One region of the Mesorhizobium sp. M0518 genome, then DNA from elsewhere that is predicted to be linked to it. Evidence: riboswitches for the same ligand, from Rfam matches in the RefSeq annotation. Region 1 holds a riboswitch; each other region holds the start of a gene.
What was found. Region 1 has a riboswitch for cobalamin ahead of NKI66_RS07050 (CbtB domain-containing protein). Riboswitches for the same ligand answer to the same signal wherever they lie in the genome.

Region 1 (7,639 bases):
CGATCCGTATGGAGATCGTCGACAATCTGCCCAATGCGCAGATCGCGCAGGCGGTGCAGGAGCTCGATTCAGACGACGCCGTCTACATTCTCGAGGATCTCGACCAGGAAGACCAGGACGAGATCCTGTCGCAACTGCCGTTCACCGAGCGGATCAGGCTGCGCCGCTCGCTTGATTATCCCGAAGAGACGGCCGGCCGCCGCATGCAGACCGAGTTCGTCGCGGTTCCGCCGTTCTGGACGATCGGCCAGACCATCGACTACATGCGCGAGGACAACAACCTTCCCGAGCGCTTCAGCCAGATCTTCGTCATCGATCCGACCTTCAAGCTGCTCGGCGCCATCGACCTCGACCAGATCCTGAGGACCAAGCGTTCGGTCAAGGTCGAGGAAGTGATGCACGAGACGCGGCACGCCATTCCGGCCACCATGGACCAGGAAGAGGCTGCGCGGGAATTCGAGCAGTACGATCTTTTGTCGGCCGCAGTCGTCGACGAGAACGAACGGCTGGTTGGCGTTCTGACCATCGACGATGTCGTCGACGTCATCCAGCAGGAGGCCGAGGAAGATTTGATGCGCATGGGCGGCGTCGGCGACGAAGAGCTTTCCGACAGCATCTTTTCGACCTCGCGATCACGCGTTCCGTGGTTGCTTATCAACCTTCTGACCGCGTTCCTGGCGGCGTCGGTGATCAGCCTGTTCGACCGCACGATCGAACATATCGTCGCACTGGCGGTGCTGATGCCGATCGTCGCAGGCATGGGCGGCAATGCCGGCTCGCAAACCATGACCGTCACCGTGCGGGCGTTGGCGACCAGGGATCTCGACATCTACAATGCCGGCCGCATCATTCGCCGCGAGATGGGTGTCGGCTTCATCAACGGCATCGTCTTCGCCATCCTGATCGGCATCGTTGCGGCAGCCTGGTTCCGTGACCCCAATCTGGGCGGCATCATCGCGGCGGCGATGATCATCAACATGTTCGTGGCCGCCCTGGCCGGCATCTTGATTCCGCTGCTGCTCGATCGTTTCAAGATCGATCCGGCGGTCGCTTCGGCGGTCTTCGTCACCACGGTTACCGACGTCGTCGGTTTCTTTGCATTTCTCGGCATTGCCACGTGGTGGTTCGGTGTGCCCTGAAGGCACGCCTTTTGGCTTAATTGACTTTTACGTAAATGCCGTGCGAGGCTTGCGCGGGGCGCCATGTCGATTCCGGCATGGCATGGGTTTTGGTTCGGGACATAAGGGTGACGCCGGCATGGCGATCGCCCCTTGGTTTCGGCGTGCGGGAGTGGCAATGCGAGAATATTATTCGATCACCGAGTTGACCCGTGAGTTCGATGTGTCGACGCGGACGCTGCGCTTTTACGAGGACGAAGGGCTGGTGCAGCCGGTGCGGCGTGGCCGCACGCGGCTGTTTCGCCCCTCCGACCGCCACCTCATCCGTCAGATCATGCGCGGCAAGAGGCTTGGTTTCTCGATCAACGAAATCCGCGAAATCATCCAGATGTACAGGGAGCCGCCCGGCGAAGTCGGCCAGCTCAACCTGATGATCAAGCGCATCGAGGAAAAGCGCGAGGATCTCCGGCAGAAGCGCCGCGACCTCGAGGAGACGCTGGCTGAACTCGACCAGGCCGAGGAGTCTTGTGTGGAGCGGCTGGTCGAGCTTGGCGTGAATACCTGAGCGGACTGGATTCTATCGCGCGTTAGCGTTCGGAATGAGCGGAAACGTCTATTCCTTCTGCAATGCACCGCGACGGCGCAGAACTTTGCTCCGCTGCACTCCTAGACCGAGGTCACGGCATGGATCCTAGGGTCTCCGCGACGGAGCTGCGCTCCTGCTTCGCCCTAGGATGACGAAGTTCGCAAGACTTAGGCTAATCGCCGAAGTGTGCACCTGTCAAAACCTCTCCGCGATGGAAACCGGAGCGCCAGCTCAAATCCAGCGGCGCACGCGTTTCGCGTAGTCGCGGTATTTCTTGCCGAATTTTGCCGCCAGCATCTTTTCCTCGCCTTCGATCGCCATTTTTTGCGTGGCATAGGCGGCGATGAAGGCGAGCGGCAGGAACCACACGATGCCCGAGACAAAGGCGACGCCGATCAACAGCAGGGTGTTGGCCAGATACATCGGATTGCGGGTGATGCCGAAGGGACCCGTGGTGACCAGGTGATCGGGCACAGCGTTCGGGTTCAGCGTGGTCTTGGCGCGGACCATGGTGCGGATCGCGGTGACCCAGAGCGCTGCAACGGCAAGCAGCACCACCCAGCCGGCGGCGAAAAGAATGTCGCCCAGGAGGTCACCGATCCAGGGCAGGGGATAGAGCAGGCCCAGCGCGATGCTGATGGCGATGGCGGCGGTGTAGATCAGCGGCGGCCACGGTATGAGCCCCGGCTTCGGCTGGTTCTCGGTCATTTGACCCCTTCCTCCATCAACTTGCTGTCCGTCTTGGCGGTACACATGCCGGCGAGATCGGACAGATGCGTCTTCCATTCCGCAGTCTGGTCGTTGTTGTAGAGCCGATCAAGCGTCGCCTCGCCCTCGAGCGTATCGAGCATGCAGACACAGTAGCTCGTACAGAACTCGGTGTCGCGCGACTGCTCGCAGGACAGCTGGCAGGTTTTGAGGAAATTCACCTGCGGGGTTTCGACCTGCGCCGGCATGATCTGCGAGAACAGCCAGACGCAGCCGATCAGCAATGGCTGGTGGATCAGGTAGAACGCCAGGCTGTGCCGGCCGATAAAGACCAGCGGGTTGGCCCAGCGACCGGGCGCCAATTCGGCAAGCCGGGTAAGCACGCCTGAACCGGCGGCGAGTTTCGTCACCGCGATGCCCGCAAGCACGGCGCCGAACCATGGAAACAACGGAACGTAGTCGTTGGAGCGTGGATTGTTCGCCGACAGGCCTACCCACCACAGCCATGGGTGATCGAACGCCTCGAGGCGCAGATAGACAGGCGCCGCAATGACGAGCGCGGCGACGACAAGCGTCAGCAGTGCCGGCAGCCGCAGAAAGGCGAGGCCGAGCAGGCTGGCCAGCGCGATCTCGTGCAAAATGCCGAAGAAGATGAATCCATCCGGCGTGGCGATACGGGTGACGACCGATATCGCGATCGCGGCTCCGGCGACCATGGCGAACCGCTTCCAGAAGCCGTTCCAGCGGATTTGTCGGCCATGGGCGAGATACAGGCTGACGCCGACCAGGAACAGGAAGGTCGAAGCGATGCCGCGCGCGTAGATCTTCCACCAGCCGAAGGCGGTCAGGCCGGGATCGGTATAGCCGAAGAACTCCAGGTCCCAGGTGAAATGGTAGCTTGCCATGGCGATCAGCGCGGTGCCGCGCACGATGTCGATGGCGACGATGCGCTTTGGTCGATCCTGAACGGGTGCGGTCGGCGTTTGGATGCTCATGGTCTCGCATTCTGATTCAGCCCCGCTGGAGGACTATCACGGTTGCCCCGCACAAAAGAAGACCGGCAATCCTGCCGATAACGCCGGATCGGCCGCGGCATTGGGCCAGTGCCGGGAAGCCTTTGGCCGGCTTCGCTTTTGCCGGATGCACGTCGGTTTCCTCTTATTGGCACTGGGGTCGCCACGTCAGATTTCACCCGGTGAATCTGCTTCGGGGAAAGCAATGTCCACCCATGTGCGCCATCCGATCTGGCTGCCGGCTCTCAAGGCCGCGGACGCGCGCACCTTCGCGTCGCTCTATGCGGTTGAATCCTTCGCCCGCGCCACGGTGTCGAGCGTCATCCCGATCCAGGCCTACGAGATACTGCACAACGAGCAGATCGTGTCGATGCTCTACACAGTCGTGGCGATGCTCGGCCTGTCGGTGACATTGTTCATGCCGATGCTGATCCGCCGTTTTGCCCGCCGCTGGGTCTACACATCAGGCGCCTGCCTGCTGGCCGTCGGCTCGCTGTTCTTCATCACCGACACGCTCGCCGGGCAACTGGCCGGCATGCTGTGCCGGGTGATGGGCGCCAGCGCGCTGTCGATCACGCTCAACCTCTACATCATGGACCACATCCGCAAGACCGACTTCATGCAGGCCGAATCGCTGCGCATGGCGTGGTCGATGCTGGCCTGGACCGGTGGGCCGACGCTCGGCATCTTCCTCTACACGCGCTTCGGCATCTATGCCGCGCATGGTGCGGTCGCGGTGTTCGCGTTTGCCCTGCTGGCGCTGTTCTGGACCTACCGCCTCGGCGACAACCAGTCCATCCGTCCGGGCAAGACGCGCCCTGTCAATCCGCTCGCCAATATCGGCCGTTTCGTCGCGCAGCCCAGGCTCAGACTGGCCTGGCTGATTGCCTTCGGCCGCTCCTGCTTCTGGACGACGTTCTTCGTCTATGGGCCGCTGTTCATGGTCATCACGGGCGAGGGCAAGCTGGCCGGTGGCCTGCTGGTTTCGGCCGGCAACGCGCTGTTGTTCATGGCGATTTTCTGGGGCAAGGCAGGAAAGCGCTTTGGTGGCCGCGGAACCATGACATTTGCCTATTTCGCCATGTCAGCCGCGCTGCTGGCGGCGGGCTTCGTCGGCGAAACCGTGCCGTTGCTTACCGGCGCCTTCCTGCTCTGTGGTGCCTTCTTCACCATTGCGCTCGACGCCCTCGGCTCGACCGCCTTCATGCGCTCGGTGCGCTCCTATGAAAGATCTCAGATGGCAGCGGTCTACCGCACCTATCGACTTTTCCGAGTTGACGCCGCCGCTGGTCTATTCGGTGGCGCTGGCCTTCTTCGGCCTGGGCTCGGTGTTCGTCACGCTCGGCCTGCTGGCGGCGGTCTGCGGCTTTGTGACGTGGCGCTATCTGCCGAAATCACTTTGACCTTCATGGCGCATTCGCAATGGTCACCGGCGGAATTTGGTTTGCCGGAAGCGAGGATTCTGCCTATAGTCACCGGTGTCGCCGGTTCCATTTTGGAGCCAAGAGGGAATGCGGTGAGGGCGAATTTCGCCCAATGCCGTGGCTGCCCCCGCAACTGTGTGCGGTAGTCCTCTCCATAAACCACTGAGGATTTTTTCTTCGGGAAGGTGGGGAAGGACGCTGATCCGTGAGCCAGGAGACCTGCCGGCGACAGGAAACTGACTTCGATGCCCTCGGGTGGAGGGCGAAAGGACAAGACATGACTACCGCTTCCGTCTCCCTCGGCGCCTCCGTCTCCTCGCAGTCGCGCTTCATGCAGCTCGCGCTTGCCGCGCTGCTCGGCATTTTCGTGATGGGCTTTGTCGGCTTCTCGCATATCGATGCCGTCCATAATGCGGCTCACGACTATCGCCATTCGATGGCGTTTCCCTGCCACTGACGAGGGGCTGACATCATGAATCTGTTTCGCAACGTCGTGTTCATCGCGGCGATCGCAGGGCTCGTGGCCGGCGTCGTCCTCGCCTGCCTGCAGGCCTATGCCACCGTGCCGCTGATCCTGAAGGCGGAAGTTTACGAACAGGCGGGCGGCGGGCATCACCATGACCATGGCGCTCCGGCCGCAACGGATAGCAATGCCATGAGCACAACTGCTCCGGCGGGAGATGCGATGAGCTCTGCTGCCCCGGCTGCGGCGGAAGCCGCTCCGGCAGACGAAGGTTGGGCGCCGGCAGAGGGTTTCGAGCGTTTCGCCTTCAGCGTGCTTGCCAATATCGTCACCGGCATCGGCTTCGCCTTGATCCTGGTCGCGGTCTCCGAATTCGCCGGCGGCATCGGTGGCTGGCGCCAGGGCGTGTTCTGGGGCCTTGCCGGCTTTGCCGTGTTCACGCTGGCGCCGGGCCTCGGCCTGCCGCCGGAACTGCCGGCCATGCCGGCCGCCGATCTCACCCAGCGGCAGATTTGGTGGTGGGCAACGGTGGCGGCAACCACTGCCGGTCTCGGCCTGATCGCGTTCCGCAAGTCGCTGCCGCTGGCGATCCTTGCCGTCCTTTTGATCGTCGCACCGCATGTTGTCGGTGCACCGCAGCCCGACAGTTACGGGACGGCGATTCCGGAAGGGCTGCATCACCAGTTCGTGGTGGCGGTGACCGTGACCAATCTGGTGTTCTGGCTGGTGCTCGGCGCGGTCGTCGGTGTGGTGCGTGGCCGCTTCACCGGCACCGCGACCAGCCTGCGCGACAGCTTTGCCTGATCGCAAGACACTGACCTTCCTCATCGGCGGCGCGCGCTCCGGCAAGAGCGCGCACGCCGAAATTTTGGCGACCGCCTTGCCGCCGCCCTGGACCTATGTCGCCACGGCGCAAGCCTGGGATGACGAGATGCATGAACGCATCGCGTTGCACCGATCGCGGCGTGGCGAAGGCTGGACGACCATCGACGCACCGCTCGATCTCGCCGGCGCGCTCGGGGCCTTGCCCGACAGCCAGCCTGTGCTTGTCGACTGCCTGACGCTGTGGCTGACCAATCATATGCTGGCCGATCACGATCTCGAGCTTGAATGCCGTCGGTTGGCGGACGTGCTGTCGCGGCCGCGCGGGCCATGGTTCGTGGTGTCTAATGAAGTCGGCCAGGGTATCGTGCCGGACAATGCACTGGCGCGCCGCTTTCGCGATGCCGCCGGCCGGCTCAACCAGCAGGTCGCCGCTGTCGCCAATACGGTGCTGCTGATGGTGGCGGGGCTGCCGCTCAAGGTGAAATGACATGACCGACATCGACGATAAGGGCGAAGAACGCCACCGCGCCAAGATGGCCAAGCGCAAGGCGGTGCAGGATGCCGAGGTGGCGAGCAAGACGGTCGAGAAGGGCTTGCTCATCGTCAACACCGGACCGGGCAAGGGAAAGACCACAGCTGCCTTCGGCCTGGCGCTGCGCATGCTCGGCTACGGCAAGCGCGTCGGCGTCGTCCAGTTCATCAAGGGCAAGTGGCACACCGGCGAGAAGGATGCTTTCGCCGCCTTCGGCGACCGCGTCGTCTGGCACGCGATGGGCGAGGGGTTCACCTGGGAGACGCAGGACCTGAAGCGCGACATCGCAGCCGCCGAAGCCGCGTGGGTCAAGGTGCTCGAACTGATGGCCGATCCGTCGATCAGCCTGCTGGTGCTCGACGAACTGAACATTGCGCTGCGCTACGACTATCTCGACCTCGACAAAGTGGTTGCGGCGCTGAAGGCGCGACGCGAGGACCTGCATGTCGTCGTCACCGGCCGCAATGCCAAGCCGGCGCTGATCGAGGCGGCCGACCTCGTCACCGAAATGGGCGTGACCAAGCACCATTTTTCCGCGGGCGTGAAGGCCCAGCAGGGGATCGAGTTCTGAGGCTTCTTACCCCCTTTGAAGGCAGGGCTATCGCATATGGATTCTTGCGAAGAGGGACCCCCACCCTAACCCTCCCCACAAGGGGGAGGGAACGCTGCCGCGTGCCTTTAATTCTTCTTTGGCGCCGAAAAGACAGGCGATTCGCTTGGGTCGGCGCCAGCGGAAGTCTCCCTCGCCCTTGTGGGGAGGGGCTAGGGGTGGGGGTCCGTGCCGGGCAGACATCTCAGGAATTCCATATGCGATAGCCCTGCCCACAAGGGGGAGCGTGAGATCACGTCACGATGACAACGACCGAAACCAACCCGAACAGGGCGATCAGCAGATAGTCGGCAACGCGATAGAGTTTCAGCGCCTGCCTGATGTCGAGGCTGTCGGCTTCGCGCCGCCCACCTTCGCCCA
Region 2 (7,639 bases), on a different contig from region 1:
AAAACCGCTGCGCACTTTTGGGCGACAGGCATCAAAACGCTTCCGGATGCATGGCCTTGGCGATCTTGTCGATGGCTTCGATGTTGGCCGGTCCCGGCGTCAGTTCGGCATAGCGCAGGGCGACGAAGCGCTCGTTCTTGACCGCGTCGGTCTCCTTCATGGCCGGATGCGCCTTCAGGAAATCGAGCAGTTTCCTGTAGCCACCGCCATCCTGGTAATCGAGCAGGATGAGGAATTGCGGATTGCGCGACGCCACCGTTTCCCAGTCCGTATTGCCCCAACTGGTGTCCATGTCGGCCATAATGTTGTCGCCGCCGGCGGCTGATATCATGGCGCTGGGGATGGCGAATTTGCCTGCGGTGAACGGCTTGTCCTCGCCGGAATCATAGAGGAAGACCCGCGTTCCCTTGGCGTCGCCGACCTTGGCGGTGATGTCGGCGAGCCGCGTCTTCCAGCCGGAGACAAGCTTCTCAGCTTCGGCCTCCTTGCCGAAGATCTTGCCCAGCTTTTCGACGTCGCCATAGAGCAGGTCCATCGAGGCGGCGGGGCGGCTCTTGTCGAGATGGACGCAGCTTTCCGTCAGCACCAGCGTCTTGATGCCGTGCGGAGCAAGCGTGTCGGGCGTCACTTCACCACCCGGCTTCATGCCATAATACCAGCCGGCGAAGAAAAAATCGGGCTCGACCGCGACGAGGTTTTCGAGCGTCGGATATTTCGGCGCCAGTTCCGGGATCGAACCCTGCTCGGCCTTGAACTCAGGACCCACCTTGTACCATCCGGTGATGCCGGTCAGGCCGACGATCGACGGCTGCAGTTTCAGCGCGAAAGCCATCTCGGCCATGTTGAGATCCTGGATGACGGCGCGCTTCGGCGGCGCATCGAAGGTCAGCGGCTTGCCGCAGCTGTCGACAGTTACCGGGAAGGCCAGGGCTGTCGAGGCCAGCAGCGAGAAGGCAAGCGAAAAAGCAAGGCGTTTCAAGGGTTTGCTCCTGTGGACGGGATGATCGATATGGGACGGCTTCAATCAGGATGGCGGCGCGGCACGGTTCGGAACATCGAACACCGTCAGTTCGCGGTCTTCGGTCGGATGGCGCAGACGCAGCACATCGATGCCGAAAATTTCGCGAATCAGCTTTTGGGTCAGCGCTTCGCGCGGTGCGGCGAGCGCTTGCAGACGGGCATGGTTCATCACCGCCACCCTGGTGGCGAACGGTGCCACCAGCGCCAGATCGTGCAGCACCGCGATCACCGTCATCTCGAAGCCTGCCACGAGGTCGAGCAGTTCGCCGCGGGCGCGCGGGTCGAGATGGTTGGTCGGCTCGTCGAGGAACAGGATCTTTGGCTGCTGGGCGATGGCGCGGGCCAGTTGGGCGCGCTGGCGCTCGCCGCCCGACAGCGAGCCGATGGTGCGGCCAAGCAGCGGCAGCAGGCCGGTCCGGCGCAGCGCATCGACGACAATGTCACGCTCCTCGCTCCTGCGCCGTAGCCGAGCGTGCGGGACCCGGCCCAGCTCGACATAGTCGATCACCGCCAGCCGCGGATCGGGCTGGTCGGTCTGGCCGACCACGGCGATATGCAGTGCCCGCTCGGCGGCGGAAATCCTGTCCAGCCGGCGCCCGCCGAGGTTCACCTCGCCGGAACTTGGCCGCAGCATGCCCGACAGCATGCGCAGCAGCGTCGTCTTGCCGGCGCCGTTGGGACCGATGATGGCTAGGCGATCGCCAGCGGCCACCGAGAAGCTGACCGCCTGGACCAGATCCCGCCCGTTCGCCATGGCGCAGAGGTCACGGGCTTCGAGAAGCGCTACGGGCATCGGCTGCCCGCCAGATTGCCGGGATGGCAAAGCGTGCACACGATGATGCGATGATCGATAGAGCCGTCCAACTTTCCGTCACTTTCCAAAACTGGCGACGGAAGGAAGCTGGCGAAGCGGCCGACAAGACCGGGATTCGCGTTTCCTCCCGGCACACCCCGTCCGGTCAACTCAGTGATGGCAGGTCTCCTGGCTCGCGGGTCGTTGCGCCATCCTGCCTTCCCAGCCTTGCCGGCCAGTGGCATTCACGGATTTTGCTCGCCGCTTACAGTTGCGGGGGCAGCCACGGCCTCGACCCCTGGGGATCTCACCGTGTTCCCTTTTCACCCCTCGCCTTTCGACTCGGGGACCATCACCGCTTCAGCGTAGATTTCCCCCAATCGCTTCGCAATGGATTTCTCGGACGGAGTGGTGGGCCGGCTAGGGGAAACATGCATTTCTCGCTCTCGATATGTAATAACATTACGCATTTAGAGGATGCCGCCTGGCGCTGTCAAGCGAAGCCTGCCGAATTTGGCTCGTCGGCGGCAAGGGGCGCTCCAACGCTGCGCCATATCGGTGCGACTGTGACGGGATCGGTGCGATTGCGCGGGATGCGCAATTTCGATCAAACTGGCCGCGCCAGGAAACGGCAGGATGATCTGGCCAATGCGAGGAGCAAAATGAACCCGACCGAGAAAGCGCTGTGGTTCGTCGAAAGTCATCTGCCGGAGGCTGTTACACTCGACGATGTCGCGCAAAGCAGCGGGGTGTCGCGTTTTCATGTGACGCGGGCTTTCGGGGCCGCCACCGGCCGGTCGGTGATGGGCTACATGCGCTCACGCCGGCTGACCGAGGCGGCGCGCAAGCTGGCCGGCGGGGCGCCCGACATCCTCAGCGTCGCGCTCGACGCCCGCTACAACTCGCATGAGGCGTTCACCCGGGCCTTCCGCGATCAGTTCGGCACCACGCCGGAACTGGTGCGCGCGCAAGGCACACTCGACAAGCTCGACCTCGTGGAGCCGATCCTGATGGACCAGTCCTTCCTCACCAATCTCGAACCACCGCGTTTCGAGACCAGCCGGCCGTTCCTGATCGCCGGCCTCGGCGAACGCTACAGCTGCGAAACCAGCGCCGCCATCCCGATGCAATGGCAGCGCTTCGGCCCCTATATCGGCAACATTCCGGGCGAGGCCGGCGACGTCGCCTATGGCGTCTGCGTCAACGGCGACGATGCCGGCAATTTCGACTACATCGCCGGCGTCGAAGTGTCTGATTTTTCCGACCTGCCCAAGGACTTCTACCGGGTGCGGGTGCCGGCGCAGAAATATGCGGTCTTTGCCCACCGCGAACACATCTCGACCATTCGCCGCACGGTCAACACGATCTGGAACAAATGGCTGCCGGCTTCCGGCCACGAGATATCGGATGCGCCGGAATTCGAACGCTACGGCCCTGAGTTCGACCCACGCAGCGGCAATGGCGGGCTGGAGATCTGGATACCGGTGAAGGCGTAGTCGGTCAGGCCATCGGCAGCGCCGGCCAGCGATCGACTATCCCGCCGCCGGAAAACACAGCGATCGACCCGAACTGCTGCAGCACGGCTTCGCTCTGCGTCGGCCTTAGAAACGCGTAGTCGCCGGGTTTTGCGGTCGCGTCGGCGGGCAAGCCCATGAATTGCTGGTTGGAGGACAGGCCGAGCAGCCCATTCGCCTTCATGCCTTCGGGGAAGACGGGCTCGGCCATCCACTTGCCGCCATAGAGATAGCAGCCCTTGCGCGGGAAGCGGCCGGGCGCCTGCAGCAGGCGGGTGACGGCCGGCGGGCCAGGCAGCATCGGCTCGACCATTTTCAAGATCGGCGTGGCGATGAAGGCCGCCGGCTGGAAGCCGTCGAGGCCTGGCGTATCGAAATCACTGGGCAGCACGAAGGCCGAGCCCATCGAGACCTCGTTGGCCATGCCGCCATGATGAAGCAGCGCGGTCTTGCTGCCGCCGATGTTCAGGATACGGCGCTGGTCGGCGCCGAGACAGGCGACGAACGCCGAGGCCTGCGCCGACGCCTTGGCCAATGCCTTTGCCGGTCCGCCGAAAAGGCCGGGAATGAGCGGCGCATGCGCCTCGTAGGCCATGACGCCTTCGCAATGCAGCCGGGCCGGCAACGCGCTCAACGCCTTCGACAAGGCCTCAGGATTGGCGAACCCGCCGCGATGCAGCCCGACATCGATCTCGAAAGCGATGTGCAGGCCGATGCCGAGTTCGCCAGCGAGGGCGCCATATTCCGCCAGTCTCTCCTCGCTGTCGATCAGCCAGCAGACACGCGACCAGTCGACCGCGCCCCTCGAAAGCACAGCCCTTGCCGCATCGACAGGCATCGGCTTGCCATACAGCAGATCGGCATCCGGAAACGCCTTCAGCACCGCCTCGCTGATCGGCGGATGGAAGGTCATGACATGATTGGTGCCGAGCGCCTTGCCGATATGCGCAAGCAGCGGCAGGCAGGCGAGCGATTTGTCGACCAACCGCACAGCAAGGCCGGGGTCGAGCCTGTCTTTCACCAGGGCAATGTTGCTGTCCAGCCGGTCGCGATCGAGCAACAGGCAGGGCTGGAAGATGCCGGCGGTCTTCAGCGCATCCGAGAGGGTGGAAAAATAGGCACTCATCGTTCGATGCCAAAAGGACTGGGCTCGATGCCGAACAGGCCGGCCATGTAGGGCGAGACGAAGCGGTTTTGCGGATCGATGTCGCGGCGCACCGCCATGGCATCGTCCCAGCGCGGGTAGAGCTTTTTCAGATCCGCCGCCTTCAGGCTGTGCATCTTGCCCCAATGCGGCCGGCCGCCATATCTGCGGAAGATCGGCTCTGCCGCCCGCATGAACGGCAAAGGATCGCTCGCGGCATCATGGTGGATGGCGATGGAGCAGGTCAGCCTGTTGTAGAATGGCGAAAGCCAGAACTGGTCCGGCGCGACCGAGCGCACCTCCATCGGGAAATAGACCTCGGGAAAACGCTTCTCGGTCAGCTCGATGATCTCGGCCAGCGCCTTCGGCCCTTCCTCGAACGGCAAATGATATTCCATCTCGTTGAACTTGGTCTGCCGGTCGCTGGCATAGACGTTGAGCCAGTCCTGCACGTAGTCCTCGGCCGGCAATTTGGCGATGGCGCCCAGGATCAGACGGCCACGCAGCGATGGCAGCCAGGCAAGTGAGGTGCGCAGCCTGCGCAGTGTCCTCAAACCCGACTCGTCCTCTTCCGGCGGCCGTGCGGTGGGTGCGGCGCCGCTGAGATCGCTGGCGATGAACTGCGCGTAGCCGGAAAACGGAATGTAGTAGAATTCGGCCGAGCGATGCGCGGCCATCATCGTCTCGAACTCCCGCAGCATCTCAGTGATCGGCAGCACCCATTTGCGGCGCCGCAGCCGGTAGGTCGCGATGTTGTTCAGCGTCACTTCGGTGAGCACGCCGAAAGCGCCGAGTGCGACGCCGATGGCATGGATCATGTCCTGATCCCCTGCCCGCTTGAAGTCGCGAACCTTGCCAAGCCCGTCGACGATCCGCACTGTCTCCAGCTGCGTGTGATAGGCGCCGAGCGTCGGTCCCGAGCCGTGCGTGGCGGTGCCCAGCGCGCCGCCGATCGCCTGGCGGTCGATATCGCCCATGTTGGGCAGGCCCTGGCCGATGCCTTGCAGGATGCCCATCAGCGCGCCGAGCCGGGTTCCTGCCCGCACCCGCGCCTGATGTTTTTGCGCATCGTGCGAGACCAGCCCTTCCAGCCTCTCCAGGGACAGGATCGTGCCCCGCGATTTCACCAGCGGCGTGAAGGAATGACCGGCGCCGGCGACGCGCACCGGGCCAGGCGCGGTCCGGACGAGATCACCGAGCTCACCGGCATCGCCGGGGCTGGCGATCAGCTTGGGCTCGGCACTTACAAAGCCCGACCAGTTGCTCCAAATGTTTGACATCCCACCTCCCCGCTCAGGCAACCGCACGACGGCGACGTGACACAAGGACGAACAGACCGAGCAGCGCCACGCTGGCCACCGCGCTGGCGGCGGCGAATTCCGGCACCGGCCGGAAATCCTTGCCATCGATGAGCAGCGACGCCGCGATCGGTCCGATCGCCAGGCCGAAAAGCTGGGCCGCCGGCACCAGCAGCACAGCGGTCCGCGTCTCGTCGGCGGTGATCGCCAGACGTATCTGGTAGGGCACGATGAACAGCAGGATAAAGCCCATAGCCAAGGCAGCGACCCAGAACGTCGTCAGGCCAGGGCTACTGGCAAGAACCAGGGAGCTGACAAGCGCGACGACGCCGATCGCCGCGATGGCAAGGCGATAGTCGATGCGTGCTTCGAACGCCGTCGCCGTCATCGCCCCCAGGACCTGTACGGCGAGGCTGGCCGAGACGATCAGGCCGACGGTGCGGGCATCGATGCCATACTGTGCGCCAAGCGGTTCCAGAAAGGCCCAGACCGCGCCGAAGAACATGAAATAGCAGAAGACCGACAGCAGCGCGGTGAGTGAAGGAACCGTCAGCACATTGGCCAAATTCTCCTCCTTGGGCAGGTCGGCATAGTCACCGGGAACAGTGAAGGCGACCGCCAGAGACGCGATGCAGACGACGGCAAGAACGATGAAGCCCCCTGCCGACCCTGCGGCCGGGATTACATAGAGCGCCAGCAACAGGGCGAGCGCGCATTGCGCCAGCGTCTGCATGGTGACGAAATAGCCGCCGATGCGCTCGGCGCGCCGCGAGCGGGCGATCAGTTCGGTGGCGATGGCGACCAGACCGCCCTCGGCGAGCCCGGCCAGGGCGCGGGCCGCAATCAGCGTGCCGGCGCTCGCGGCATAGGCCGTCCACACATTGGCCAGCGCCAGCAGCAGCAGAAGGACGGCACTTTTCCAGCGCATGTGGTGCGCCGAAAGCAGCATCGCCACGACAGCCGAACCGATGGCAATGGCGATCATCTCGGCGGTGGCGACCAGCGCCAGTTCGTCGCCGCTGACATGACCCTCAGTGTAAAGGGCGCCGAGCAACACGGGCTGCAGCCCGAGGATGAGCAGGCCCACCGAACCGATCCACAGGGCCGAGGCAAGCTGCCAGCCGGTCGGATTGCCGACCAGCCAGTCGCCACTGCCTGCATGGCCGGTGTCTGTCGAAGCCAAAGGCGCCTCCCAACGTCCTTGCCGTGCGGCAAAAAAGCTGACAACCTGTCAGTATTTCAGAAACTGATACTTGATCATATTTCTTGTCAACCGGAATTTGAAAACTGTGCGAAAGATCGGTGCATGACCGAATTGAAAAGAATGGCGACCGAGCCGAGGCGCAGGCCCAAGCAGGAACGCAGCCGCGAGCGCATCGACGCGATCCTGTCGACGACCATGCGGCTGATCGGGGAAAAGGGTATCGACGCCGTCACCATGAAGGAGGTCGGCATGCTGGCGGGCGGGCCGATCGCCACCGTCTACCACTATTTTCCCAACAAATCGGCGATCCTGGCGATGCTCTATGAACGGTTTTCAGAGGTCAGCCGGGCACGGCTGACGACGATCATCGCCGAAATCCACGAGGCGAAGGATGTGATCGTGGCCGCTGACCGGCTGCTCGATGATTATCTCAACCGTGTCGCCGGCGATCCGGCCATCCAGGATCTGCAGAACGCCATCCAGGCCGACAAGGCGCTCAAGAACCTCGACATCGCGGAAACCCGGTACCAAGCCAAAATGTTCTGCGACCACGTCATCGCCTTGCTCAAGCCCGAGAGGCGCGAGCAGTTCGAACGCATGGTTCTGCTGATCTTCCAGCTCGCCGGCGGCGTGGTGCGCCTGGCGCTCGCCGAGGGCGAACCGGAA
Region 3 (7,639 bases), on a different contig from region 1:
CGCCTTCTTAGATCACCCGCACAGCGGCAAGCACATTGAAACGATCGGGCAATCCCGATCAAGGCTTGCTGCTCTCCAGCTCAGAATACGCTTCGCGGAACCGGACGCTCGACGGCTGGAGACAACCCATCCTCACGCCCTCCTGAAGCTTGCTCGCGTGCAGGCTCGATGGCAACCGCAGGCGCGGAAACAGGGGCCGGCAGAACCACCAGTTGCGGCACCTGCTTGAATGAAAAGCCGCCGCGGATGTCGCCCATCTTGCCAGCGATGATGCCCATCGCCGCCTTTTCGAGGCTGCGATCATAGCGCGTTTCGGCTGTGGCCGGCGCGACGATGACGGCGCAAAGCGCTGCACCGCACAGAAGCGTTTTCATTGTTGTTGTCTCCCTGCCTGATCACGATCTAGCAGGGCGCCATTGAAAAACGGCCAACAGACACGGTAAGCAAAGCGCCAAACGTCAGCGTAAACAACGCGTTAAGATCGTTGGCCGGCAAACCGATTCAAGTCATTGAGACTTTGATTCAGGCGCGCTGGGCGTGGACTGTGTGCCCGAGTGCCACGAACACGGTGCGCACGATGCCGGCAGCATCGAGCCCGGCATCGGCATACATCTTTTCCGGCTTGGCGTGGTCGGTGAACGCGTCGGGCAGTACCAGCGGGCGCACCTTCAGGCCGCTTTCCAGTAGGCCTTCATGGGCGAGGAACTGCAGCACGTGGCTGGCGAAGCCGCCGACTGCGCCCTCCTCCACCGTCACCAGCACCTCATGCGAGCGGGCCAGCCGCCGGATCAGATCCTCGTCGAGCGGCTTGGCGAAACGGGCGTCGGCGACCGTCGTGGACAGCCCGGCAGCCCCTAGCTCCTCCGCGGCGATCAGGCAATCCTGCAGCCGCGTGCCGAAGGACAGCAATGCAACCTTGGTGCCCTCCTTGACGACGCGGCCCTTGCCGATTTCGAGAACCGAGCCGCGCTCCGGCATGTCGACGCCGACGCCGTTGCCGCGCGGATAGCGGAAGGCGATCGGGCCGTCATCATAGCTTGCCGCGGTGCGCACCATGTGGCGCAGCTCCGCCTCGTCGGCGGCGGCCATGACGACGAAACCCGGCAGTGTCGCCAGGAAGGTGGTGTCGAAGGCGCCGCAATGGGTGGCGCCATCGGCGCCGACGAAGCCGGCCCGGTCAATGGGAAAGCGCACCGGCAATTTCTGGATGGCGACGTCGTGGACGACCTGGTCGTAGGCGCGCTGCAGGAAGGTGGAATAGATGGCCGCGAACGGCTTGTAGCCTTCGGTGGCAAGGCCGGCGGCGAAGGTCACCGCGTGCTGTTCGGCGATGCCGACATCGAAGGTGCGCGACGGGAACGCTTCACCGAACAAATCGAGGCCGGTACCGCTCGGCATGGCTGCGGTGACGGCGACGATACGGTCGTCCTCGCGGCCCTCCTGGACCAGGCTTTCGGCGAACACCTTGGTGTAGGCCGGTGCGTTGGCTGGCGCCTTGGCCTGCGCGCCGGTGATGACGTCGAACTTGTTGACGCCGTGATATTTGTCGGCAGCGGCTTCGGCCGGCGCATAGCCCTTGCCCTTCTGGGTGACGACATGGATGAGCACCGGGCCTTCGCCATTGTCGCGGACGTTTTTCAGGACCGGGATCAGATGCTCCAGATTGTGGCCGTCGATCGGGCCGATGTGATAGAAGCCGAGTTCCTCGAACAGCGTGCCGCCGGTGACGTAGCCGCGTGCATGCTCGACTGCCCTTGTGATCGCACGATCCGCGCGCTTGCCGAGATAGGACGTCAGTTTCTTGCCGAAATCGGGCAGGCCGATATAGGCCTTGCCGGAGGCCAGCCGCGCCAGATAGGCGCTCATCGCGCCGGTCGGCGGCGCGATCGACATGTCGTTGTCGTTGAGAATGACGATCAGCCGTGCATCGAGCGCGCCGGCATTGTTCATCGCCTCATAGGCCATGCCGGCAGACATGGCGCCGTCGCCGATGACGGCAATGACGTTGTTGCGGCCGCCGGAGAGATCGCGGGCGGCGGCCATGCCGAGGCCGGCCGATATCGACGTCGAGGAGTGGGCGGCGCCAAAGGGATCGTACTCGCTCTCGGCGCGGCGGGTGAAGCCGGACAGACCGCCTTCCTGGCGCAGCGTGCGGATACGGTCGCGGCGGCCGGTCAGGATCTTGTGCGGATAGGCCTGGTGGCCGACATCCCAGATCAGCCTGTCATCGGGGGTGTTGAAGACATAGTGCAGCGCCACTGTCAGCTCGACCACGCCAAGCCCGGCGCCCAGATGACCACCCGTGCGGGACACGGCGTCGACCAGCTCGGCGCGAAGCTCGGACGCCAATTGCGGCAGTTCACTTTCGGCAAGCGTGCGCAGGTCCGCCGGGATGCGGACCTTGTCGAGAAGCGGCGTATGCGGCGTTGCGTTCACGGTGCTCGGGCTTTCGGTTGATGGGCGAATAGGCCGCCGGCCGGCGAAAGTAAATGCGTGTCAGTGACGCGGATCAGGCCCTAATCTTTTGTCTATGCATTTCGTTCTGCCACTTTTGGGTGACAGGCATCAGCTTTCCGGCAGTGGGATGAACTCTTCCTCGTCTCCGGGAACGATGTCGAAGCGGCCCGTCTTCCATTCCTCTTTCGCCTGTTCGATGCGCTCCTTGGACGACGAGACGAAATTCCACCAGATGTAACGCTTCGAACCAAGAGAGGCGCCGCCGAACAGCATGAAATGCGCCCCGGTCTGCGACGACACGACGATCTCGTCACCGGGACGGAACACTAGCAGCCGTTCGGCTGGGAACACATCGCCCGAAATCGAGACTTCGCCCTCCAGCGTGTAAATGGCGCGTTCTTCCGCATCGGCAGGGATTTTCACGCTGGCGCCGGGCGCCAGGCGCAGGTCGGCGTAGAGCGTCTCCGTGTCGGCCCTGACCGGCGACCGCAATCCTTGGAAATCGCCGATGATGAGGCGCCCGTTGACGCCTTCGGCTTCGATCTCGGGAAGCCGAAGCGCTGCGGTATTCTCGAAAACCGGTGCCACCTCTTCCTTGTCGTCCGGCAGAGCCAACCATGTCTGCAGGCCGGATACCGACATCGGCGCGCCACGCAGTTCCTCCGGCGTACGCTCCGAATGGACGATGCCGCGGCCGGCGGTCATCAAATTCACGTCGCCGGGCTGAATGACCATTTCGGTGCCGAGTGAATCGCGGTGCCGGATCTTGCCGTCGAACAGATAGGTGACCGTCGACAGGCCGATATGCGGATGCGGACGGACATCCAGTGCCTGACCGGCGCGCAGGACCGCGGGACCCATGCGGTCGAAGAAGATGAACGGCCCCACCAGCCGCCTTTTTGCCGTCGGCAGGGCACGGCGCACCTGAAAACCACCGATGTCCTTGGCGTTCGGGATGACCATCAATTCGATCTGATCGCTGGCGAAGGCATCGCCTGCCTCAGGGTCTTTCCCGGGGAAGAAGCTCATGGACTCTCCTTGTCGGTGGTCGAAGGCCGCCTGGCCGCATCAGGCAAAGCGGATCGCCGCCTTTGCCCGCAGCTTGGCCGCCACCTCTTCGCGATTGCGCGGATGCTGGTGGGTTTCGAGCGATTCGAGCAGCTCGTGCGCCGAGGCGGCGATGGCTTCGACGGCATGGTCGAAGGCGTGCTGGTTCTGCTTCGAGGGTCGCGTGGTTCCGCTCAGCTTGCGGACGAACTGAAGAGCCGCGTCGCGCACCTCGTCATGGGTTGCCGGCGGATCAAAATTGAACAGGGTCTTGACGTTTCTGCACATCGCTTCCGTATCTCCTCTTGTCCTTGAGCTGTTTCAATCGGAACGAGTTATATCCTCGATCATGATCATGTCCAAAAACCGGTGAGGCGAGGCCATCGTTCGGACCGAGCCTCAATCCGCGTCGAGTGGCTCCGTTCCAACCGGCTTGCCGTCGCGCGACAGCCTGATCTTCTCGACCTTGTCCTCGGCGGCCTTCAGCAGCCGGTCGCAATGCGCCTTCAGCGCCTCGCCGCGCTCATAGATCCTGATCGACTGGTCGAGTGGTACGTCGCCACGCTCCAGATCATCGACGATCTTCTCCAGCGCATCGAGTGCCTGCTCGAAGCTCATCGCCTTGACGTCTTGGTTGGTCTCATCGGCCATCATTCATCCTTTCATCAGTCGCCCGACATGGGCGGCGACCGAAAATGCCAATCCCTGCAGATCGTAGCCGCCCTCGAGCAGGCTGACGAGCCGGTTGCCGCTGTGGCGTGCCGCGCGCTGCATCAGCTGGCCGGTCGCCCAGTCGAAATCATCCTCGGTCAGATTGATCTCGGCCAGCGGATCGCGGTGGTGCGCGTCGAACCCCGCCGAAATGATAATCAGGTCGGGCGCGAAATTGTCGAGCGCGGGCAGGACGCGCGACAGGAAGGCATCGCGAAACACTTCGCTGCCGGTCTGCGGCGCCAGCGGTGCGTTGACGATGTTGCCGGCGCCCGTTTCGGTCTTCGCTCCGGTGCCGGGATAAAGCGGCATCTGGTGTGTCGAGCAATAGAGCACCGACGGATCGTCCCAGAAAATATCCTGCGTGCCATTGCCGTGATGCACGTCCCAGTCGACGACGGCAACGCGCTCGACACCGTGTTTCTTCTGCGCATAACGCGCCGCGATCGCCGCCGTGTTGAACAGGCAAAAGCCCATCGCCGTGGTCTTTTCGGCATGATGGCCGGGCGGCCGGGCGGCGACGAAGACGTTGTCGGCGCGGCCCGAAAAGACATCATCGACGGCGGCGTTGGCGGCGCCGATCGCGGTGATCGCCGCTTGCCAGCTCTTCGGGCTGGCAGTGGTGTCGGCATCGATGCGGGCAATCCCCTCGTCGGGGATGGCGGCGCGCACGCGGGCGACGAAATCGGCGGGATGCGCGTAGAGGATGGTGGCCTCGTCGCCTTCCGGCGCCTGGATACGATCGAGCCCGGCAAAGGCTTCGTCGTCGAGCACGCGCTCGATGGCGCGTAAGCGGTCGGGCCGCTCGGGATGTCCGGGCGGGGTGAGATGCTCGAGGAAGATCGGATGGGTGTAGAGACGGGTGGTCATCGTCCTAATCTAGTGACCCGGATCGACAAAGGCCATGCACGGGCGGCCGATGACTGGGGAAAATCGCGACTGCGTCCATTCGCGTCGCCGCAGGCATTGGCCCCGCGGGCGCTTCGGCGTAAGGTCCCTGGTACTGCCTGGTGCCCGCCGCAAGCGGGAGAATCGGGAACACGGTTGAATTCCGTGGCGTGCCCAACGCTGTGAGGGGGACCGCGCCGGTAAATGCCACTGTCGATGACGGGAAGGCACCGGACGCGGGTTGATCCCGAGCCAGAAGACCGGCCTGGCAGGCATTGTCATCCGCGTGGTCAGGCGGATGGCATCAGAGCGACGTGCGTCTACTTGGACGCACAAAGTACGCTCTGTCAGTTTTGAATCTGCAATCGCAAGGGGACAAGCGATGCCGGAACATGTGACCGCTGCCATTGACGATGGATTTGACCAGAATGCGCGCGATGCGGTCTATCGCGCCATGTTCACGCGGCGCGACGTGCGCAGCCATTTCCTGCCCACCGCGATCGATGACGACGTGCTGGCGCGGCTGCTGCTTGCCGCCCATCACGCGCCGTCGGTCGGCTTCATGCAGCCATGGAATTTCATTGTCATTCGCGACGTCAAACGACGGGCGGAGGTGCGCGACCTGTTCCTGGCCGCGCGCGAGCAGGAACTGCCGGCGATCGAGGCGGAAAAACAGGCGCTGTATCGCAAGCTCAAGCTGGAAGGCATCTGCGAGAGCGCGCTCAACATCTGTATCACCTGCGACCGGCAGCGCTCGAAGGGTTCGCCGCTGGGACGCTGGCACAATCCGGAGATGGATCTCTACAGCACGGTCTGCGCGGTGCAGAATTTCTGGCTGGCCGCGCGTGCCGAGGGCGTTGGCGTCGGCTGGGTGAGCATCATCGATGCTGAGGCGCTGAAGCGGCTGTTGGCCATTCCGGACCACGTAACGCCGATCGCCTATCTCTGCGTCGGCCGTGTTTCCGAGTTCGCTCCCAAACCGGACCTTGAAACGCATGGCTGGGGACGGCGGCTGCCGCTGCCGGAGCTGATCATGAGCGAGACCTTTTCCGGGCAAGGCGAGACACAGCTCAAATCCACCGTGGCGCGCCTCAACACCGTTCCTGCCTCACCAGACATCACCCGCCCAGCGGATCAGGGTGTGGCGCCGGCCGTACCCCAGCGCGAACCGCCGAAGGAGGCCAGCGCCTTGTCCTTGAGCTCTCTGAACTTCGACGACGCCTCGGCCAGCCGGGCGTCCCAGGCGGGATCCGGCACCTGGCCCGCAATGGTCTTGAAATAGACCTGCATCAAGCAGGCGATGGCGAAGGGTTCAATGAACGCCGCCTTGAATGCCCAGGCGAAGACGATGGCGAGCACAAAAGCCCAGCCGGCGAGCTGACCAGGCATCAGGAACAGAATTGCGCCAGCAGGCGCCAGCATCATCAGAAAGATGATGAATGACACGCCCCACATGATGACCGCCAGCCAGACGGCGTTCTTGACCATGACCTTGCCGTTCTGGGCATACAGCACGACGCCTTGGCGCGCAGTCTCGAACGGCGAGGCTGAATTGATGCGGATGTTGTAGCCGAGGATGATCTCGTCCACATAGGTCAGCGACAGGCGGATCACGGTGTTGATGAAGGAGACCAGGCCGCTCAGGCCCGGTATCGGCAGGAAGGCGGCGATACCGCCGAGCAGGCCGGTGATGGCGCGGATGGCACCCTTGACGAGTTGGTCGACGACGAAAAGGGTGTTGGCCTCGGCAAAACGCTGGGTCACGATATCCCTGGCGTAGGCGATCTGGTCCTGACCGCCGGGAATGTCGCGGCCGTCGATCAGATGAACCATGACGGCGATGTGGCCGGCCTTGACGATGTAGAGGATGTATTCGCGGATCCAGTAGACCGCGATCGAGACGATGCCAAACCCGACCACGCCGCCCCACAGGGCAAAGGACATGGGCCCGTCGGGATCAGTGGAGATATGGCCGACGCCATAGCCGACAGAGGCACCGGTGCCGGTCGCCATGATGTAGGCCAGCGTGATGCCGAAATAGACGATCATGCGAAAAACGATGAACGGCCAGGTCCGCATCATGATGGACACCGACCGGCCGATCTCAAAATCCCACATGTGCCCCGAATCTCCGCCTCAGAGATGGTGGAAGAGGATGGACTCAACCCGGCGATTGTCAATTGCCGGCCCTGACGCCAAAGGGCGACGAATTCGGGGTAACGGGTTGGTTCGGAGCCCGCCAGCGCGTTGGCTGACGGAGCATCAAACGAAAAACCCGCCTGTGCGGCGGGTCACTGGCGCAAATCAGCACCATGGATGAATATATACCTTAGCTGAGGGCACGGTGTCAAGAAAAAATTCCTATCGTGAACAGCTGCCGGCACGAAAGCTCCGGTGAGAACTTCAATTCGACTGCGGATCCGGCTTCCTGAGCAGGCCTTCGAGCAGTTGCTTGAACGCCGTCACCACCTTCTTCGACGTCGTTTCGGGGTCGTTCGAATTGGCGATCCGTTGCGCTGCCTGGCTGCTCGCTCCG
Region 4 (7,639 bases), on a different contig from region 1:
ACGATCGGTTTGATGCGGTCGAGAATGGCGGGCAGGTTCGCACGCCAGACGTTGCGGCCATCGATCAAGCCAAGCGAGAGCACCAGATCCTTCGGAGCGAGCCGACCCACCGTTTCCAGCTGCTCGGGAGCGCGCACGAGATCAATATGCAGCCCGGCCAAGGGCAGAGAAACCGCGGTTTCGAGATTGTCTCCCAGCGACCCGAAATACGTAGCCAGCATGATCTTCAGCTCGGGCGCGGCTTTCGACAGCTGGCCATAGGCGAATTCGAACGCAGCTCGTTCGTTCGGGTTCAGATCGAGGACAAGCGCTGGCTCATCGATCTGCACCCAGTCGGCTCCCGACAGCTTCAGCTTCTGCAGGACTTGCTCGTAAACGGGCAGCAGCCGCGGTAGGAGCGCGATGGGACCGAACCCCTCGGCAGGCGATTTCGCCAGCTTGAGGAAGGTGATGGGTCCAAGGATGACTGGGCGTGTGTGAATGCCGAGAGCTTTAGCCTCGAGGAAGTAATCGACCGGCTTCGATGACGAGAGGGCGAACGCCTGATCATCATCGAGTTCCGGCACAATGTAGTGGTAGTTGGTGTCAAACCACTTGGTCATTTCCATCGCGGTTACACCAGGTCCATGAGCCTGCTCCTGGTGACCAGCGTGTCCACAATCCTCCGTCTGACCCTGGTTGCCGCGCGCCATTGCGAAGTAGATGTCAAGTGGGACCTCGCCGCTATTCCAGCCGTAACGGGATGGAACGGCCCCGACCATGGCTGCGGCGTCGAGCACATGGTCGTAAAGCGAGAAGTCGTTCGACGGGATTTTCGACACGCCGCGATCGCGCTGCTCTTCCCAGCTAGCGGCACGGAGCGCCTTCGACGTCGTGAGAAGGTCGCCAGCGGACGATGTTCCGGACCAGTAGCTTTCAAGCGCGAATTTCAGTTCTCGCCGACGACCGAAGCGCGGCACGCCGAGCGTTGCTACAGGAATTTCCTGAGAGTCAGTCATGTCATACCCCGATGGTTGGGGCGCCGATGACAAGGAAGGCGCTAGCAGGCCGGCACGAACGCCGGCTTGCAGCGGCCACCGAGACACCCCGCCCGTGGACGTAATTCGCCGTGGCAGGTCTCCTGGCTCGCGGGGTCATAGCCTCTACCCGTCTTCCTGAGGGTATTCGCCTCAGTGACATGAGTGGGGTTGGCTCGCCGCTAACAGTTGCGGGGGCAGCGCCGGCATTGCACCGGCTTCCCTCTTAGCTCCGCTGCGGCAGCGCCGCACGCGAGAACCACGACACGCAGACAATCACAGCAGTCCGCTCTTTTGTCAATGACGCATAACGAAATGTTTATGTCGTTATGTGATTTCGCTTTTACGCTTGTCTAACATTGTGAAATATTCAGTCGCATTGGCGGCGCTGCTCCGCTGCCACCATTGTCCAACTAATGGATCCCTGTCGGGCTGCGACATCCCTCGCAGGTCGCCGATGAAGGATTTCGGACGAGACTTCAAGCGCGTGACAACGTCATTAGAATGCAGAAGATCGCATTGGTGGCGATGTCTAACGATGCGGCGGCAAGTCGTGCGTGCGTGGTAGAAGCGGTTTTCTCGGAGTGAGCGCCAAACCGCGGGAATTGGCACGCCAGTCGTCATCACGGGTGACTAGGCAATCGTGATGACTCCGCTCGGCGGCAAGAGACCACACTGACGGAGCCTGGCTCAAGGGTCTGATGCAAAGCCCGACTGTGGTCCCGATAAGCCGCTTAAGCCGCATTCAGGCGGTCAGGATAAGTATCTCTCTCTCCAAGCGCTCGGCATTGAGGGATGCGCAAATGCAGGCAAAGCTCGCGTGCTTCATATTCTGCATCATACGATCGGCAGGACCCAGTTTTTATAAAGTGCACGCGTCAGCGCGGTGTGCAATTCTGGCTCGGTCCGATACGAAGGCATTTGGGCCTCGCTGATCCAGCCCAAGCCAACATAGTGGAAGTGATCCGCAGGGACCGTAACCCGGCTGCTGTCCAGTTGCCGAACGAAGTCCGCTGACCAATGGTGGATCGTATACGCTTCAAGTTTGTCCATCATCCTCCGCCAGCGTTGGATGCGTTCTTCGCGCGGCATGCTGGCCGCTCTTGAGATCGCGGTAGCTATCTCGTCGGAGAGCCTCGGATTTACCAGCAGGGCGTCCTCGCCGAAGTCTTCGGCCGCGCCGGCAAACTTCGATAACACCAGAACGCCAGGGTCGCTCGGATCTTGTGCAGCAATGTATTCTTTCGCCACAAGATTCATGCCATCGCGCAACGGCGTCACAACGCAAACACGCGCGGCTCTGTAAAGACCCGCGATCTCAGCTTGGGTGAACGACCTGTTCTCATAGATAATCGGCATCCACTCGTCCGTGCCATGCCGGTTGTTGACTTGATTGACGAGTCTTTCGACGTCGCGCCGATATTCGCTGTACGCTTGGATGTCGCCACGTGAGGGAGTTGCGATTTGCAAGAGCGAGACACGTTGCGGCTCGACTGCCAGCAGATCGAAAGCTTTAATCCGATTGTCGATGCCCTTGGTGTAGTCGAGCCGATCGACGCCGATAACTAGCTTTGCTCCACCAAGTTTCAACTGCGAAATGTAGGCTTTCTGCGCCTCAAGCGAATCTGCGGCACACTGTTCGAATTGCTTCGGATCGATACCTATAGGAAACTTTTGGCATTGCGTCTGGCCATGGTCCGAGAAAACGACCCCGTCCTTGCTCTCCAGCCCCAAATGAGATTGGACACAGGCGAGGAAATTGCTCACATCACGGTCGGTCTGGAAACCGAGCAGATCATACTCGAGCATACATTTCATTAGCTCGCCAGAATTGGGCACGCGCTCCATCATGTCAGACTCGGGCCATGGCGTATGCAGGAAATGGCCGATCGGCCGGTCAATACCGAGTCTGTGCAAATCAGCGCCGAGCGGCAGGAAATGATAGTCATGAACCCAGTAGACTGCGTTATCTCCCAATTCGGACACCGCGCGCGCCATGAAGGCATTGACGTCGCGATAACTTTTATAATCCTCTTCCGAGCCTGAGATCCGGTCCGGCAGCGAGTGGAGCGCCGGCCACAATATTGAATTTGCAAAACCTTGATAGTACCGAGGATAGTCCGCTGCCGGCCCAGCGAGCCACCCGATTTGACCTTTGCCACGCTGTACGAGGGGCACCTGTTGCTTATCGCCGTCGCCCAGATGCTCGGAAAAACCTACCCAGACCGCGCCGGAACGCTCCACAACGCACTCCAGGGCCGCCGAAAGCCCGCCTGTCTTGGGCTGATCAGAATTGACAGTCGCACCGCGATTGGAAATTGCGATAAGCAACTCCTATGTGGCTGCTGGGCCGCCGTGTTGAAGCGCTGGTCTGCGGCTGAGACAACAGGACGGGACGGGCCAACTTCGGCTTGTTGTTCTGGCTCCTGTGGCAAGTCTCTCATGGGTTGTTCAAAAGTGATTAGTTCGCGAACAGCCCCAGTTTGCCATGTGAGGTTCCGGCGCGGCGAGTTGGCGTTGTTCAATGCATCCATTTCATGCCTCCGTTGAATATTTCCCCCAGATGGAGCAACTGGAATTCCAAATTCGCACACCCCCTGCTGACGAGAATCTGACGAGCGTGGGAGCAAATGGCGACGGATTGTCGTGTTTCCGCTTCGGCGCCCTCAAGAACCTGCTTATCGCGAAAAATAGCTGGCGACGCGATCGAGCGGACCGTGCTTGCGGTAATTGTCGATTGTTCGGATAAGAGATACACCCAGTAGGTGCCAGCACCTGTTGAAATGAACTGAAACTATGTCGCTGCCGCCAAGGCTGCCCGGCCCGTGATGCGATTCTGCGTCTGCCGAAGAGCTTTGACACGGAGATCGGAGAGGGCGGGGTAGTCCCTTTCCGCCCGTCAGGGTCCGTTTTTATCGCAATCCCTTCCTCGTTGCCCTCGACGATCCCAAAATCGTGGAAGCCAGACCGCGATGCCTAGGTTCGGATGTGTGAAATACCAGCTAGGCGAGCACTTCCTAATATCCGCGGAATGCCGGGCTTCATATCCGGCGCCTCGTCGAGATGACGAAGATGAAGCCTTGCTGCCAATTCCGCTGGTCCCAGACCAATGGCTAACCAGTCTGCCCGCATTCGGAATCGTGGGACGTGATCGCAAGTCAAGTGCTCCGACGGACGCCGCGGTTCTCCGTTACCTCAGGAACCTTACTGGCCTTCCCCAAGCTGAGCTTCTGGAAAATGCCGGTGGCGATCTCGATGACGGTGAATGCCGTCAAGGCATGCCCGCCTTGCACCCCCTTCCAGCGAGCTTCACGGCAGCAGCATCGGTCAGTTCTCCGAAGCGAATGGCTGTCGTTATCAGCGAGCTTTGACACAGTTCCGCCACTGCGATGATCGCGTCGGTTGGGCAGCTGGTTAGTTGCCCGCGCATCTACAGCAACCCAGCCCGTTCCGCCTCGCGGCGCAAATTCTGCCTTGGCCTGGGGCCGATCTGCTGGATCACCAATCCGGCCGCCAGTGAGCCAAGGTCGCCGCAGGTCTGCAGGTGGCGGCCTTGCGTGTAGCCATGCAGGAACCCGGCGGCATAGAGATCGCCGGCACCTGTCGTGTCGACCAGTTCCTTGATCGAGGTCGCCTTGATGACCACGGTCTCGTCGCCGCGCACGATGACCGAGCCCTTTTCCGAGCGGGTGACGGCGGCGATCCGGCAATCCTTGCGGATCTGCGCCAGCGCTTCGTCGAACGACGATGTCTGGTAGAGCGACTTGATCTCATGGCTGTTGGCAAAGACGATATCGACCGTGCCCGAACGCATCAGGTCGAGGAACTCGTCTCGGTAGCGGTCGACGCAGAACGAATCCGACAGTGTCATGGAGACTTCGCGGCCCGCCGCGTGCGCCAGCTTGGCCGTCTGCCGGATCGCTTCCTTGGCGCGCGGCGGATCCCACAGATAGCCTTCGAAATAGGTGACCTTGGCACCGGACGCCTTGTCGGCCTCGACATCCTCCGGCCCAAGCTCGACGCAGGCGCCGAGATAGGTGTTCATCGAGCGCTCGCCGTCGGGGGTGACGAAGATCATCGAGCGCGCCGTCGGCGGCTCGCCCTTGAGCGGTTTGGTGTCGAAGGCGACGCCCTGCGCATGGATGTCGTGCGCATAGATTTCGCCCAGCGCATCATTGGAGACCTTGCCGAAGAAGGCGGCGCGTCCGCCGAAGCTGGCGACGCCGGCCGCCGTGTTGCCGGCACTGCCGCCGGAGGCCTCGATCGCCGGGCCCATGCGGCTGTACAGCAGCTCGGCGCGCCTTGTGTCGATGAGGTTCATCGCGCCCTTGATGATGCCGTTGGTCTGGAGGAATTCCTCGTCGCACTGGGCGATGATGTCGACAATGGCATTGCCGATGCAAAGCACGTCATAATCCGGCATCAAAATCTCCGCCAAAAAACCCGAGCCGGCTTCTCGCCACCTGCCAGGCGCGGGTCCGCCCGGTGGGAATGGGCTTTCCGCTTGCCAATCCGTTCGCCGGCGGCTCTCACGGGGCGGCGAGTCCTGCCTCGCGACGCAATTCGTCCGCCCTGTCTGTCTTCTCCCAGGTGAAATCAGGCTCTTCACGGCCGAAATGGCCATAGGTGGCTGTATTGCGGTATATAGGGCGCAAGAGATCAAGCATCTTGATAATGCCTTTCGGTCTGAGATCGAACAACTCAAGAATGAGGCGCTCGATCCTGCTTTCCTCAACCCTGGCTGTCCCGAACGTGTTGACCATGACGGAAACCGGACTGGCCACGCCGATTGCGTAAGCAAGCTGCACCTCGCACACGTCCGCAAGTCCGCTGGCGACGATGTTCTTTGCGACATAGCGGGCCGCGTAGGCAGCCGAGCGGTCAACCTTGGACGGGTCCTTGCCCGAGAAGGCGCCGCCGCCATGACGACCCATCCCGCCATAGGAATCGACGATGATCTTGCGTCCAGTGAGACCGCAGTCGCCGCGCGGCCCGCCGACTACGAACCGCCCCGTCGGGTTGACCAGAATTCTGATGCCTTCCGTCTCCAGGTGGGTCGGCAGGACAGGCTTTATGATTTCCTCAATGACGCCCTCGCGGACAGTCTCTTGCGAGACCTGCTCGTCATGTTGCGTCGACACGACGATCGTATCCAGGGCGACCGGGCGCAACCCCTCATAGCGCACTGAGACTTGGGACTTCATGTCAGGACGCAACCAGCCAAGCTGTGCCTTCCGGACATACGCCTGCCGTTTCGTCAAGCGATGAGCGAGCTGGATCGGCAAAGGCATCAGGGTATCGGTTTCGCGGCATGCGTAGCCGAACATGAGGCCCTGATCTCCCGCTCCCTGCTGGAGGTCTTGCCCTCTTCCCTCGTCAACGCCTTGGCTGATGTCGGGCGACTGCTCGGTGAGGGCATGGACGACGGAGCAACGCCGGCCGTCGAAGCCGACGGCCTCGTCGTCGTACCCAATGTCGAGAATCGTATCGCGCGCAACTTGGCTGTAATCCACCTGGGCATCGCTGGTAATCTCGCCAGCCAGAACGACTATCCCTGATTTTACCAACGCTTCACAGGCGACGCGCGCCTTGGGATCTGTGCGGAGGATGGCATCGAGGATGGCATCCGAGATGTTGTCGGCCAACTTATCCGGGTGCCCCGCGCCAACCGATTCGGAAGAGAACACGAACTGCCTAGCCATGAATACCTCGCTTCGGGTGTTGGATGTGGTATGGGCATTTTGCTTGGCCCACCTTACTTGTCGGAGATGCCCGGGACCTCGAACGCAGCGCACAAGTCGGCAACGTCTCTTCGCACGCAGGCATGGAGATCTTCGTCGTCTGGCCGCTGGAGGACGGAGTCAATGAAGCCAGCAATTTGCTCCATTTCCACATCGCGCATGCCCATTGACGTCACTGCTGGTGCCCCCAGGCGAATTCCGCTTGTGACCGCCGGATCCCGCGGGTCGCCAGGCACCATATTGAAGTTTGTGATGATTCCTGCCTTTGCTAGTCGCTCGGCATAGGCCTTGCCCGATAGTGGCCGATTGCGAAGATCAAGGATCAGCATGTGATTGTCCGTCCCCCCGGTCACCAGGTCATGACCTCGCTCAAGCAGTGCATGTGCCAGAGCCTTGGCGTTCTTGACCGTCTGTTGGCCGTAGCTTCGGAAGGACGGGTTCGCGGCTTCGTGCAAGGCAACCGCTAGCGCAGCGATGGCATTCATGTGAGGCCCGCCTTGCAGGTGAGGGAAGACCGCCCGGTCTATTCGTCTGGCGAGATTGTATTTGCTCTTTGTATGATACAGGGCCTGATAGCGATCTTCGTTCCTTGACAAAATGAAGCCACCGCGGGGACCGCGGATCGACTTGTGGGACGTGCTGCTGACCACGTCGCAATGGCCCACGGGATTCGGGTGCGCTCCCGCGGCAATCAGGCCGCTGATGTGCGCAATGTCGGCTACGAGATAGGAGTTCGCTTCCAGGGCAATTTCTGCCATTGCCGCGTAGTCAAAGACACGCGGGTAAGCAGTTCCGCCGACCCAAATGAGCCGCGGCCGTTCCCGCTTGGCTGTCTCGCGCAAGCGGTCATAGTCAATCTGCTGTGTCGTTTCATCCAACCCA

Region 2: it holds a riboswitch for cobalamin, as region 1 does, so the genes downstream of both, NKI66_RS22220 (ABC transporter ATP-binding protein) here and NKI66_RS07050 (CbtB domain-containing protein) in region 1, are expected to answer to the same signal.
Region 3: it holds a riboswitch for cobalamin, as region 1 does, so the genes downstream of both, bluB (5,6-dimethylbenzimidazole synthase) here and NKI66_RS07050 (CbtB domain-containing protein) in region 1, are expected to answer to the same signal.
Region 4: it holds a riboswitch for cobalamin, as region 1 does, so the genes downstream of both, metE (5-methyltetrahydropteroyltriglutamate--homocysteine S-methyltransferase) here and NKI66_RS07050 (CbtB domain-containing protein) in region 1, are expected to answer to the same signal.

Annotation. Positions count from the first base shown of each region.
Region 1 is NZ_JAMYQY010000004.1:58,425-66,063, forward strand. It holds gene mgtE (magnesium transporter) at 1-1,139, shown strand, start outside; gene NKI66_RS07030 (MerR family transcriptional regulator) at 1,297-1,683, shown strand; gene NKI66_RS07035 (methyltransferase family protein) at 1,936-2,412, opposite strand; gene NKI66_RS07040 (heparan-alpha-glucosaminide N-acetyltransferase) at 2,409-3,407, opposite strand; partial or broken gene NKI66_RS07045 (MFS transporter) at 3,631-4,828, shown strand; cobalamin riboswitch at 4,894-5,090, shown strand; gene NKI66_RS07050 (CbtB domain-containing protein) at 5,127-5,306, shown strand; gene NKI66_RS07055 (CbtA family protein) at 5,322-6,116, shown strand; gene cobU (bifunctional adenosylcobinamide kinase/adenosylcobinamide-phosphate guanylyltransferase) at 6,109-6,624, shown strand; gene cobO (cob(I)yrinic acid a,c-diamide adenosyltransferase) at 6,626-7,240, shown strand; gene cbiB (adenosylcobinamide-phosphate synthase CbiB) at 7,512-7,639, opposite strand, start outside.
Region 2 is NZ_JAMYQY010000016.1:39,958-47,596, reverse strand. It holds gene NKI66_RS22225 (ABC transporter substrate-binding protein) at 32-979, opposite strand; gene NKI66_RS22220 (ABC transporter ATP-binding protein) at 1,025-1,813, opposite strand; cobalamin riboswitch at 1,976-2,182, opposite strand; gene NKI66_RS22215 (GyrI-like domain-containing protein) at 2,476-3,309, shown strand; gene NKI66_RS22210 (DSD1 family PLP-dependent enzyme) at 3,314-4,453, opposite strand; gene NKI66_RS22205 (D-arabinono-1,4-lactone oxidase) at 4,450-5,751, opposite strand; gene NKI66_RS22200 (MFS transporter) at 5,765-6,952, opposite strand; gene NKI66_RS22195 (TetR/AcrR family transcriptional regulator) at 7,076-7,639, shown strand, end outside.
Region 3 is NZ_JAMYQY010000003.1:350,616-358,254, reverse strand. It holds gene NKI66_RS06635 (hypothetical protein) at 81-374, opposite strand; gene dxs (1-deoxy-D-xylulose-5-phosphate synthase) at 523-2,436, opposite strand; gene NKI66_RS06625 (pirin family protein) at 2,566-3,486, opposite strand; gene NKI66_RS06620 (DUF2277 domain-containing protein) at 3,526-3,792, opposite strand; gene NKI66_RS06615 (exodeoxyribonuclease VII small subunit) at 3,904-4,155, opposite strand; gene NKI66_RS06610 (histone deacetylase family protein) at 4,159-5,085, opposite strand; cobalamin riboswitch at 5,207-5,386, shown strand; partial or broken gene bluB (5,6-dimethylbenzimidazole synthase) at 5,402-6,115, shown strand; gene NKI66_RS06600 (hypothetical protein) at 6,238-7,221, opposite strand; gene NKI66_RS06595 (TetR/AcrR family transcriptional regulator) at 7,507-7,639, opposite strand, start outside.
Region 4 is NZ_JAMYQY010000024.1:66,146-73,784, reverse strand. It holds gene metE (5-methyltetrahydropteroyltriglutamate--homocysteine S-methyltransferase) at 1-998, opposite strand, end outside; cobalamin riboswitch at 1,094-1,295, opposite strand; gene NKI66_RS27605 (alpha,alpha-trehalose-phosphate synthase (UDP-forming)) at 1,854-3,260, opposite strand; gene NKI66_RS27600 (adenosine kinase) at 4,447-5,439, opposite strand; gene metK (methionine adenosyltransferase) at 5,546-6,718, opposite strand; gene glyA (serine hydroxymethyltransferase) at 6,772-7,639, opposite strand, start outside.